DNA from 3 places in the Streptomyces vilmorinianum genome. Region 2 is predicted to be linked to each of the others. Evidence: predicted binding sites of a transcription regulator. Region 2 holds the regulator's gene; each other region holds the start of a gene.
The links. Region 2 encodes HrcA, which represses chaperone genes, less so after heat shock. Its sites were predicted from a motif close to TTNGCACTCNGNNNNNCNGAGTGCNAA; they were not measured.

Region 1 (4,103 bases), 5.3 Mb from region 2:
GCTCGTAGAGGTAGCGGCCGACCGGGCGGACGGCCGGGTCGGGGAGTCCCCGGCCCGTGAGGGTGGCGCCCGAGGGCAGGAGCGTGGCGCGGCGGGCGCCGGGGGAGGTGCCGAACCACAGCACGGCCTCCTTCACGTCCCCGCCGTCCGAGATCCACTCGGCCTCCGCGTCCTCGGGGACCGCCTCGTGGGGCACCCCCGGGGCGATCTTGAGGGCCGCGTGCGGGGCCTTGCGGGCGGCCTCGACCGCCCAGGAGAGCGGGGGCGAGTACGCCTCGGGGTCGAAGATCCTGCCCCTCCCGCCGCGCCGCGCCGGGTCGACGAAGACGGCGTCGTACGGGCTCGTGTCGATCTCGGTCACGTCCGCGCACCGCACCTCGATGAGCTCGGCGAGCCCGAGGGCCGCCGCGTTCGCGCGGGCGACCTCGGCCGTCAGCGGGTCGCGGTCCACGGCCAGGACGGAGATCCCGGCGCGCGCGAAGGCGATGGCGTCGCCGCCGATCCCGCCGCACAGGTCGGCGACACCGCGCACCCCGAGCGCGCGGAGGCGTTCCGCCCGGTACGCCCCGACCGTCGCCCGGGTCGACTGCTCGACGCCGTTGGGGGTGAAGTACATCCGGTGCGCGTCCTCGGCGCCGAACTTCGCCACCGCGCGCTGGCGCAGCCGGGCCTGGCCGAGGGCCGCCGAGACCAGCTCCGCGGGGTGCTCGCGGCGCAGCCGGGAGGCGACCGCGAGTTCCTGGGCGGGGTCGTAGTCGCGCAGGGCGGCGAGCAGGGTCTGGCCCTCGGGGGTGAACAGGGCGGTGAAGGCGGCGAGGTCGGTCACCCGTCCCATTGTGGGCCAGTCGGGGGACGGTGCGCGCCCGGGCGGTGGTGTCGGGGGTCCGTGGGGGCTCGGCGCTGACAGGATGCGGCGCCATGCAGCTAGTACGACAAACGGAACAAACGCGAGCGGGGTCTGCGATGCGAGTGGGGCGGTCGATGCGACTGAGGCGGTCGGCGCGGCTGAGGCGGTCGGTGGGCGTGGTGCTGCTCGTCGCCGCGCTCGGGTCCGCCTGCTCCGGCCCCTCAGGTGAGGGGGAGGGCGCGCCCGAGGGGCCCGCGAGCCCCGCCGCCGGACAGCCCCAGGCGCAGGGCGCGTCCGGCGCCCTCAACGCGTACATCGAGAAGGTCCGCAAGCAGCGCGCCGCCCGGGCGCTCGCCGCCAAGAAGTGGGGCCTGGACCGGCCCCCGCTGGAGGCCCCGGCCCCGCCCGCCGTCAAGCCGAAGATCACCACCCGCAAGGGCTTCGAGACCGACGGCACGGGCCTGCCGCCCGTCTTCACCACCGTGCCGACCAAGGACAAGGTCGTCTTCCTGACGATCGACGACGGCGCGGAGAAGGACCCCGCGCTGCTGCGGATGATGAGCGAGCTGCAGATCCCGTACAGCGCCTTCCTCAGCGACTACCTGGTCAGGGAGGACTACGGCTACTTCAGGAAGATGCAGGACGCGGGCGTCTCCCTGCACAACCACACCCTCAACCACCGCTACCTGCCCGGACTTTCGTACGCGGCGCAGAAGCGGGAGATCTGCGGGATGCAGGACACCATCGAGAAGCGGTACGGCAAGCGGCCCCCGCTCTTCCGCCCGCCGTACGGCAACTACAACGAGAACACGCTGCGCGCGGCCAAGTCGTGCGGGATCAAGGCGGTCCCGCTGTGGGCCTCGGAGGCCTTCCCCGACCGGATGGAGTGGCGCGAGTGGGACCGGGACCTGCACCCCGGTGACATCGTCCTCACCCACTTCCGGGGCAAGGGGGAATGGAAGGGCACCATGCCGGACATGATCAGGCGGGTGATGAAGACGATCACGGCCAAGGGGTACGCGGTCGGGAAGCTCGAGGACTACGTCTGACCCGGGCGACCCCGGGGGAGGGGGCAGGTGCGCCTCCGGGAGCGGGCGCCGCCGCCCCGGGGGAGGGGGGCCAGGTGCGGAACCATCCGGTCCGACGCGCCGTTCCCCGTACGCCCGCCGGATCGCCACGCGGCACTGAATTGGCACTCCGCTTGACCGAGTGCTAATCACAGTCATAGTCTCGGCTCTGGCACTCCCCACTGGAGAGTGCCAACACAGCGACGGGCAGGTCCGGCACCCGCGACGACGGATCCACCTGGTCGCCACCTCAGACAGTTAACCCCGTGAGATCTCCGAAGGGGGAGGTCGGATCGTGACGACCGCCAGCTCCAAGGTTGCCATCAAGCCGCTCGAGGACCGCATTGTGGTCCAGCCGCTCGACGCCGAGCAGACCACGGCCTCTGGCCTGGTCATCCCGGACACCGCGAAGGAGAAGCCCCAGGAGGGCGTCGTCCTGGCCGTGGGCCCGGGCCGTTTCGAGAACGGCGAGCGTCTTCCGCTCGACGTCAAGACCGGCGACATCGTGCTGTACAGCAAGTACGGCGGCACCGAGGTGAAGTACAGCGGCGAGGAGTACCTCGTCCTCTCGGCTCGCGACGTGCTCGCGATCGTCGAGAAGTAGTTCGGGGGTCTGGGGGTCGCCCCCCAGATGTCCCTTCACCGAAGCCAGATGCTTTGAGCTGCGCCCCTTGACCCCGCACTGGGCGTCCGGGGGCGCGGTTCGTTTCACACGAAATCCGAGAGGGCTGAATCGCTCCCATGGCGAAGATCCTGAAGTTCGACGAGGACGCCCGTCGCGCCCTTGAGCGCGGCGTCAACAAGCTTGCCGACACGGTGAAGGTGACGATCGGCCCCAAGGGCCGCAACGTCGTCATCGACAAGAAGTTCGGCGCCCCCACCATCACCAACGACGGTGTCACGATCGCCCGCGAGGTCGAGATCGAGGACCCGTACGAGAACCTCGGCGCCCAGCTGGTGAAGGAGGTGGCGACCAAGACCAACGACATCGCGGGTGACGGCACCACCACCGCCACCGTGCTCGCCCAGGCGCTCGTCCGCGAGGGCCTGCGCAACGTCGCCGCCGGCGCCTCCCCGGCCGCCCTGAAGAAGGGCATCGACGCCGCCGTCAAGGCCGTGTCCGATGAGCTTCTCGCGACCGCCCGCCCGATCGAGGACAAGTCCGACATCGCCGCCGTGGCCGCGCTCTCCGCGCAGGACCAGCAGGTCGGCGAGCTCATCGCCGAGGCGATGGACAAGGTCGGCAAGGACGGTGTCATCACCGTCGAGGAGTCCAACACCTTCGGTCTGGAGCTCGACTTCACCGAGGGCATGGCCTTCGACAAGGGCTACCTGTCCCCGTACATGGTCACCGACCAGGAGCGTATGGAGGCCGTCCTCGACGACCCGTACATCCTGATCCACCAGGGCAAGATCTCCTCGATCCAGGACCTGCTGCCGCTCCTGGAGAAGGTCATCCAGGCCGGCTCCAGCAAGCCGCTGCTGATCATCGCCGAGGACGTCGAGGGCGAGGCCCTGTCGACCCTGGTCGTCAACAAGATCCGCGGCACGTTCAACGCCGTGGCCGTCAAGGCCCCGGGCTTCGGCGACCGCCGCAAGGCGATGCTCGGCGACATGGCCACCCTCACCGGTGCCACCGTCATCGCCGAGGAGGTCGGCCTCAAGCTCGACCAGGCCGGTCTGGACGTGCTGGGCACCGCCCGCCGCGTGACCATCACCAAGGACGACACCACCATCGTCGACGGTGGCGGCAACTCCGAGGACGTCGCGGGCCGCGTCAACCAGATCAAGGCCGAGATCGAGAGCACGGACTCCGACTGGGACCGCGAGAAGCTCCAGGAGCGCCTCGCGAAGCTGGCCGGCGGCGTGTGCGTGATCAAGGTCGGCGCCGCCACCGAGGTGGAGCTGAAGGAGAAGAAGCACCGTCTGGAGGACGCCATCTCCGCGACCCGCGCCGCGGTCGAGGAGGGCATCGTCTCCGGTGGTGGCTCCGCGCTCGTCCACGCCGTCAAGGTCCTCGAGGGCAACCTCGACAAGACCGGCGACGAGGCCACCGGTGTCGCGGTCGTCCGCCGCGCCGCCGTCGAGCCGCTGCGCTGGATCGCCGAGAACGCCGGCCTCGAGGGCTACGTCATCACCTCGAAGGTGGCGGAGCTCGACAAGGGCCAGGGCTTCAACGCCGCGACCGG
Region 2 (4,103 bases):
CGCGGCGAGGTGCCGATGACCGACGACGACGTGCACGCGGACCGGTACCTGATAGCGGACTCTGTCTTCGCGGAGGCCGGCTTCGAGTGGTACGAGGTGTCGAACTGGGCCACCTCCGAGGCCGGGCGCTGCCTGCACAACGAGCTGTACTGGCGCGGCGCCGACTGGTGGGGCGCGGGGCCGGGGGCGCACTCGCACGTGGGCGGTGTGCGGTGGTGGAACGTGAAGCACCCGGGCGCGTACGCGGCGGCGCTGGGGGCCGGGAGGTCGCCCGGGGCGGGGCGGGAGGTGCTGTCGGCGGAGGACCGGCGGGTGGAGCGGGTGCTTCTGGAGCTCCGGCTCCGGGAGGGCGTCGAGCTGGGGCTGCTCAAGCCCGCGGGGCTCGCCGCGTCCCGCAAGGCGCTGGCGGACGGGCTGCTCGCGGCGGAGCCGTACGAGGCGGGGCGCGCGGTCCTGACGTTGCGGGGGCGGCTGCTGGCGGACGCGGTCGTCAGGGACCTGGTGGACTAGGGGCCGGGGGATCAGGGCCGGGGCCACGCGACGCCGCGGGGCGCGGCCTTTGCGTGCACCGACCCCGTCGGAGGCGCCTGACGGGCACCGCGCCCATGCGAGGGGCCTGCAAGGGCGCCGCCCCGTGCCCACCCGTCCCGCCCTGCGGGACGACTGCCCACAACGGTTTCATGTGAGGCGCGAGCCCGCATCCGGCTGCGCCCCCGTCTCTACGGCGCCGTCACGAAGTCGATCAGTTCTTCCACGCGGCCCAGCAGCTCGGGTTCCAGGTCCTTGTAGGAGTGGACCCGGGACAGGATGTGCTGCCAGGCCGCGCCTGTGTTCTCCGGCCAGCCCAGGGCGCGGCAGACGCCCGTCTTCCAGTCCTGGCCGCGCGGGACCGCCGGCCATGCCCCGATGCCCACGGACGACGGCTTCACCGCCTCCCAGACGTCGATGTACGGGTGGCCGACGATCAGGACGTCCGGGGACGTGACCTGCGCCGCGATGCGGGACTCCTTCGAGCCGGGCACCAGGTGGTCGACCAGGATCCCGAGGCGCGCGTCCGCCGCCGGGGCGAACTCCGCGACGATCGACGGGAGGTCGTCGATGCCCTCCAGGTACTCCACCACCACGCCCTCGATGCGCAGGTCGTCGCCCCACACCCGCTCCACGAGCTCGGCGTCGTGGCGGCCCTCCACGTAGATCCGGCCCGCACGGGCCACCCGCGCCCGCGCGCCCGGGACCGCGATCGAGCCGGAGGCCGTACGGGAGGGCCGGGCGGGGGCGGCGGAAGGACGGATCAGGGTGACCACCCGGCCCTCCAGCAGGAAGCCCCGCGGTTCCATCGGGAAGACCCGGTGCTTGCCGAACCGGTCCTCCAGGGTCACCGTGCCCGCCTCGCAGCGGATCACCGCCCCGCAGAAGCCCGTCGAGACCTCCTCCACGACGAGGTCCACCTCCGCCGGTACCTCCGGCACGGGCGCGGAACGCTTCCAAGGGGGCGTCAGATCCGGGTTGTAGCTGCGCATTCGGGCGACGTTATGCGACGGAGAAGCGGCGTGCCAGTTCATCCCGCTGGCGTCGCACGAACGCCGCGTCCACCACCGCCCCGTGCCCCGGCACGTACACCGCGGCCTCCCCGCCCAGCGCGAGGAGCCGGTCCAGGGCGTCCGGCCAGCGCGACGGGATCGCGTCCGGGCCCGCCTGCGGCTCGCCCGACTCCTCCACCAGGTCACCGCAGAAGACCACCTCCGTCGAGCCGGGGACGCAGAGAGCCAGATCGTGCGCCGTGTGGCCAGGGCCCACGTTCGCCAGCAGCACCTGGCGGCCGCCCAGGTCCAGCGTCCACTCGCCCGACACCGAGTGCCCCGGCGTCACCAGCGCCTCCACCGCCGCGGCCGCCACGAACGCGTCCACCCCCTGCCGTACCGCGTCGCCGTGCAGCGCGGCCCCCTCCCGCCGCAGCAGCGTGTCCAGGCCCACCGCCCCGAACACCTCCGCCCCCGGGAACGCGGCCGTGCCGAGCACATGATCGAAGTGGGGGTGGCTGAGTGCGATGTGCGTCACTCGCCGCCCGCCCGTGAGCGCCTCGACCTGAGCCCGCAGCTTCGCGCCCTCGGCGAGCGTCGAGCCGGTGTCGTACAGGAGCACCGCGTCCCGTCCGATCACCACGCCCACCGTGGCGTCCCAGCCCGGCAGCCGTCGCCGCCCCACACCGTCGGCCAGACGCTCCCAGCCGTACTCTTCCCAATCGACATCCATACCGCGACGCTAGCGCCTACGACGCGACCTCCGAAGCGGCCTCCTTGCCAGGAGCGATGCCCGCCGCCGTACACTGGCCGGGGGATTCCTGGCACTCGAACAGGGCGAGTGCCAAAAGTGGAGCAACCGAAGCAACCCGATACGACAGCTGGAGGTGTGCGCGATGCTCAGCGAACGCAGACTCGAGGTGCTGCGCGCCATCGTCCAGGACTATGTCGGGACGGAGGAGCCGGTCGGCTCCAAGGCGCTCACGGAGCGCCACAAGCTCGGCGTCTCGCCCGCCACCGTGCGCAACGACATGGCCGTCCTGGAGGACGAGGGCTACATCGCCCAGCCGCACACCAGCGCCGGACGCATCCCGACGGACAAGGGCTACCGCCTGTTCGTCGACCGGCTCGCCGGCGTCAAGCCGCTGTCGACGCCCGAGCGGCGCGCGATCCACAACTTCCTCGACGGCGCGGTCGACCTCGACGACGTCGTGGGCCGCACGGTCCGGCTGCTCGCGCAGCTGACCCGCCAGGTCGCCGTCGTCCAGTACCCGTCGCTGACCCGGTCGACGGTCCGGCACGTGGAGCTGCTCTCGCTCGCTCCGGCCCGGCTGATGCTCGTGCTGATCACGGACACGGGCCGGGTCGAGCAGCGGATGATCGACTGCCCGGCGCCGTTCGGCGAGACCTCGCTCGCGGACCTGCGGGCCCGGCTCAACAGCCGCGTCGTCGGCCGCCGTTTCGCGGATGTGCCGCAGCTGGTGCAGGATCTTCCGGAGTCGTTCGAGGAGACCGAGGACCGCGGCACGGTGTCGACGGTGCTCGCGACCCTCCTCGAAACCCTGGTGGAGGAGCACGAGGAGCGGCTGATGATCGGCGGCACCGCCAATCTCACCCGCTTCGGCCACGACTTCCCCCTCACGATCAGGCCGGTGCTCGAAGCCCTTGAGGAGCAGGTCGTGCTCCTCAAGCTGCTCGGCGAGGCCAAGGACTCGGGCATGACCGTACGGATCGGGCACGAGAACGCCCATGAAGGGCTCACCTCCACGTCCGTCGTCGCGGTCGGCTACGGTTCGGGCGACGAGGCAGTCGCCAAACTCGGCGTGGTCGGACCGACCCGCATGGACTACCCCGGAACGATGGGAGCGGTACGCGCAGTGGCACGTTACGTCGGACAGATCCTGGCGGAGTCGTAAGTGGCCACGGACTACTACGCCGTACTCGGCGTGCGCCGCGACGCGTCCCAGGACGAGATCAAGAAGGCATTCCGGCGGCTCGCGCGCGAGCTGCACCCGGATGTGAATCCCGATCCGAAGACGCAGGAGCGGTTCAAGGAGATCAACGCCGCGTACGAGGTGTTGTCGGACCCGCAGAAGAAGCAGGTCTACGACCTCGGCGGTGACCCGCTGTCCGCGTCCGGCGGTGGCGGCGGAGCCGGCGGCTTCGGCGCGGGCGGCTTCGGGAACTTCTCGGACATCATGGACGCGTTCTTCGGTACGGCGTCGCAGCGTGGGCCGCGCTCGCGCACCCGGCGCGGCCAGGACGCGATGATCCGGCTGGAGATCGACCTCAACGAGGCGGCCTTCGGCACGACCAAGGACATCCAGGTCGACACGGCCGTCGTCTGTACGACCTGTTCGGGCGAGGGCGCCGCGCCCGGCACGTCCGCGCAGACCTGTGACATGTGCCGCGGCCGCGGTGAGGTCTCGCAGGTCACCCGGTCCTTCCTGGGCCAGGTCATGACGTCCCGCCCCTGCCCCCAGTGCCAGGGCTTCGGCACCGTCGTCCCGACCCCGTGCCCCGAGTGCGCGGGCGACGGCCGGGTCCGTTCGCGTCGCACGCTGACCGTGAAGATCCCCGCCG
Region 3 (4,103 bases), 5.8 Mb from region 2:
CGTCTCATGGCGACGTTCGTCATGGGAAAGATGAGGAGAAAGGGCCTCGCCTCCATGGCTGTACAGACTGTTTCCACCCCTGAAGCCACCACCACGTCGGTCGACCTCGGTCCCGCGTCCGGACTTTCCTGCCGGGAATGTGGTGAAGTCTTCGCTCTCGGTCCCATTTTCGCCTGTGAGCTCTGTTTCGGTCCGCTCGAAGTCGCGTACGACCTTCCCCTCGGTGACCCCGAGGCGCTGCGCAAGCGGATCGAGGCCGGCCCCGCCAACATCTGGCGCTACGCCCCGCTGCTGCCCGTCCCCGCCGACGTCGCCGAGAAGCCGAACCTGAACCCGGGCTGGACCAAGCTCGTCCAGGCCGACAACCTCGCCCGCGAGCTGGGCGTCGAGCCGGGCAAGCTCTACGTCAAGGACGACTCCGGCAACCCGACGCACTCCTTCAAGGACCGCGTCGTCGCCCAGGCCCTCGAGGCCGCCCGCGCCTTCGGCTTCACCACCCTGTCCTGCTCCTCCACCGGCAACCTGGCCGGCGCCGTCGGCGCCGCCGCCGCCCGCGCAGGCTTCCGCTCCTGCGTGTTCATCCCGCACGACCTGGAGCAGGGCAAGGTCGTCATGGCCGCCGTCTACGGCGGCGAGCTCGTCGGCATCGAGGGCAACTACGACGACGTCAACCGCTTCTGCTCCGAGCTCATCGGCGACCCGCTGGGCGAGGGCTGGGGCTTCGTGAACGTCAACCTGCGCCCGTACTACGGCGAGGGCTCCAAGACGCTCGCGTACGAGATCTGCGAGCAGCTCGGCTGGGTCATCCCGGACCAGCTGGTCATCCCGATCGCCTCCGGCTCGCAGCTCACGAAGATCGACAAGGGTCTGCAGGAGCTCATCAAGCTGGGCCTCGTCGAGGACAAGCCGTACAAGATCTTCGGCGCCCAGGCCGAGGGCTGCTCCCCGGTGTCGGCGGCCTTCAAGGCCGGCCACGACGTCGTACGGCCCCAGAAGCCGAACACCATCGCCAAGTCGCTCGCCATCGGCAACCCGGCCGACGGCCCGTACGTCCTGGACATCGCGCGCCGGACGGGCGGCGCGGTGGAGGACGTGGACGACGAGCAGGTCGTCGAGGCGATCAAGATCCTGGCCCGTACCGAGGGCATCTTCGCCGAGACGGCGGGCGGTGTGACGGTCGGTGTGACGAAGAAGCTGGTCGAGGCCGGCCTGATCGACCCGAACCTCACCACGGTCGTGCTGAACACGGGCGACGGCCTCAAGACCCTCGACGCGGTGGCCGATACCTCGCAGGCGACCGCCACCATCCGCCCGAGCCTGGACGCGTTCCGCGACGCCGGCCTCGCCCACTGACCACCCCCGTTACGGAAGGCAGCACCACGATGAGCGTCAACGTCCGCATCCCCACCATCCTTCGCACGTACACGGGCGGCGAGTCCGAGGTCAAGGCGGAGGGCGCGACCCTCGCCGAGGTCATCGCCGACCTGGAGAAGAACCACACGGGCATCGCGGCCCGCGTCCTGGACGACCAGGGCAAGCTGCGCCGCTTCGTGAACGTGTACGTGAACGACGACGACGTCCGTTTCGAGCAGGGCCTGGAGACGGCGACGCCGGACGGTGCGGGCGTCTCGATCATCCCCGCGGTCGCCGGCGGTTGCTGAACCGCGAGGCGTGAAACGCCGAGCGCCGAGTTACCCGCGGTCATCTGAATTGCCCCCTCCGCACGAGAAGCGGAGGGGGCAATTCTGCATGGTTGAGCGGGGTAGAGTTGGGGAAGTCCCCTCAGCTCCCCTCCGCTGCTCATGCCAGGCGCATATGAGAATGCGTCCGCAGGCGACAAGAAGCAGCCAAAGTGTCCGAGCGTTGTGCACCTTCTGCGTACTTTGCCGGGCCCGACTTGCCCCGGGATTCAGTGAATTCTCCGCAATTCTCCTTTACGCCGCGCCCAGAATTCTCGTCCGATTGACCTGTTGCAGAGGGCAGTTGGGCAGATACATTCAGCCGCGGTCGACGCGTTCCGGCGCAGGGTCTGACCCGGGTCCGCGAAGTGCGGTCCCGCGCAAGGGCCAGTAATAGGGGAGTTAGGCATGGCTCAGGGCACCGTCAAGTGGTTCAACGCGGAGAAGGGCTACGGCTTCATCGCGGTCGACGGTGGTGCGGATGTTTTCGTCCACTACAGCGCGATCCAGATGGACGGGTACCGCACCCTTGAAGAGGGTCAGCGGGTCGAGTTCGAGATCTCGCAGGGCCAGAAGGGTCCGCAGGCGGACATGGTCAAGCTCGCCGTCTGAGCACGGCGCGATCGGCCACCACGTACGCACTCACGCCGAGGGGTCCGCATCCTGACCAGGATGCGGACCCCTCGTGCGTGCGCGCCCGGTCTTCCCGATCCATGAGAGTCGCTTGCACTCGCATGGGTCGAGTGCTAATCATTGCGTTAGCACTCTGAAGGTGAGAGTGCTTACGAGGATCGGGCAGACGAGGCCCGCTGGCCAGGTGGGGCAAGGAACCGCCGGGCAGGCAGGCCGTCCGTCGCGGGCGTCGGCGCGGTCCTGGAGCGTTATCCACCCCATGTCCGGGAGGACCACTTCACATGGCCAAGATCATCGCGTTCGACGAGGAGGCACGGCGCGGTCTCGAGCGCGGGATGAACCAGCTCGCCGACGCCGTCAAGGTCACCCTTGGCCCCAAGGGCCGGAACGTCGTCCTCGAGAAGAAGTGGGGCGCCCCCACGATCACCAACGATGGTGTGTCCATCGCCAAGGAGATCGAGCTCGAGGACCCGTACGAGAAGATCGGCGCCGAGCTGGTCAAGGAAGTCGCCAAGAAGACGGACGACGTCGCCGGTGACGGTACGACCACCGCGACCGTTCTCGCCCAGGCGCTCGTCCGCGAGGGCCTGCGCAACGTGGCCGCCGGCGCCAACCCGATGGCTCTGAAGCGCGGCATCGAGAAGGCCGTCGAGGCCGTCTCGGGCGCCCTGCTCGAGCAGGCGAAGGATGTCGAGACCAAGGAGCAGATCGCTTCCACGGCCTCCATCTCCGCCGCCGACACCCAGATCGGCGAGCTCATCGCCGAGGCCATGGACAAGGTCGGCAAGGAAGGCGTCATCACCGTCGAGGAGTCCCAGACCTTCGGTCTGGAGCTGGAGCTCACCGAGGGTATGCGCTTCGACAAGGGCTACATCTCGGCGTACTTCGCGACCGACATGGAGCGCATGGAGGCGGCCCTGGATGACCCGTACATCCTGATCGTCAACTCCAAGATCTCCTCCGTGAAGGACCTGCTCCCGCTCCTGGAGAAGGTCATGCAGTCGGGCAAGCCGCTGCTGATCATCGCCGAGGACGTCGAGGGCGAGGCCCTGTCGACCCTGGTCGTCAACAAGATCCGCGGCACCTTCAAGTCCGTCGCCGTCAAGGCCCCGGGCTTCGGCGACCGCCGCAAGGCCATGCTGAACGACATCGCCATCCTCACGGGCGGCACGGTCATCTCCGAGGAGGTCGGCCTCAAGCTCGAGAACGCCGGCCTGGACCTGCTGGGCCGCGCCCGCAAGGTCGTCATCACCAAGGACGAGACCACGATCGTCGACGGTGCCGGTGAGAGCGACCAGGTTGCCGGTCGCGTCAACCAGATCCGCGCCGAGATCGAGAACTCGGACAGCGACTACGACCGCGAGAAGCTGCAGGAGCGCCTGGCGAAGCTCGCCGGCGGTGTTGCGGTCATCAAGGCCGGCGCCGCGACCGAGGTCGAGCTCAAGGAGCGCAAGCACCGCATCGAGGACGCCGTTCGCAACGCGAAGGCGGCCGTCGAGGAGGGCATCGTCGCCGGTGGTGGCGTGGCCCTGCTGCAGGCCTCCTCGGTCTTCGAGAAGCTCGAGCTGGACCTGACGGGCGACGAGGCCACCGGTGCCAACATCGTCAAGCTGGCGCTCGAGGCCCCGCTGAAGCAGATCGCCGTCAACGCCGGCCTCGAGGGCGGCGTCGTGGCGGAGAAGGTCCGCAACCTGCCCGTCGGCCACGGCCTCAACGCCGCGACCAACGAGTACGTGGACCTCATCGCCGAGGGCATCATCGACCCGGCGAAGGTGACGCGTTCCGCCCTGC

Region 1: groES (co-chaperone GroES) is a predicted target of HrcA. The motif match lies at 2,037-2,063, and genes of this name have one in related genera.
Region 3: groL (chaperonin GroEL) is a predicted target of HrcA. The motif match lies at 2,403-2,429, and genes of this name have one in related genera.

The regions. Positions count from the first base shown of each region.
Region 1 is NZ_CP040244.1:6,791,401-6,795,503, reverse strand. It holds gene FDM97_RS31415 (class I SAM-dependent methyltransferase) at 1-835, opposite strand, end outside; gene FDM97_RS31410 (polysaccharide deacetylase family protein) at 982-1,896, shown strand; gene groES (co-chaperone GroES) at 2,210-2,518, shown strand; gene groL (chaperonin GroEL) at 2,656-4,103, shown strand, end outside.
Region 2 is NZ_CP040244.1:1,471,322-1,475,424, forward strand. It holds gene hemW (radical SAM family heme chaperone HemW) at 1-510, shown strand, start outside; gene FDM97_RS06885 (DUF3097 domain-containing protein) at 720-1,520, opposite strand; gene FDM97_RS06890 (MBL fold metallo-hydrolase) at 1,531-2,253, opposite strand; gene hrcA (heat-inducible transcriptional repressor HrcA) at 2,417-3,436, shown strand; gene dnaJ (molecular chaperone DnaJ) at 3,437-4,103, shown strand, end outside.
Region 3 is NZ_CP040244.1:7,223,193-7,227,295, reverse strand. It holds SAM riboswitch class I at 1-37, shown strand, start outside; gene thrC (threonine synthase) at 55-1,353, shown strand; gene FDM97_RS33615 (MoaD/ThiS family protein) at 1,383-1,661, shown strand; gene FDM97_RS33610 (cold-shock protein) at 2,088-2,291, shown strand; gene groL (chaperonin GroEL) at 2,594-4,103, shown strand, end outside.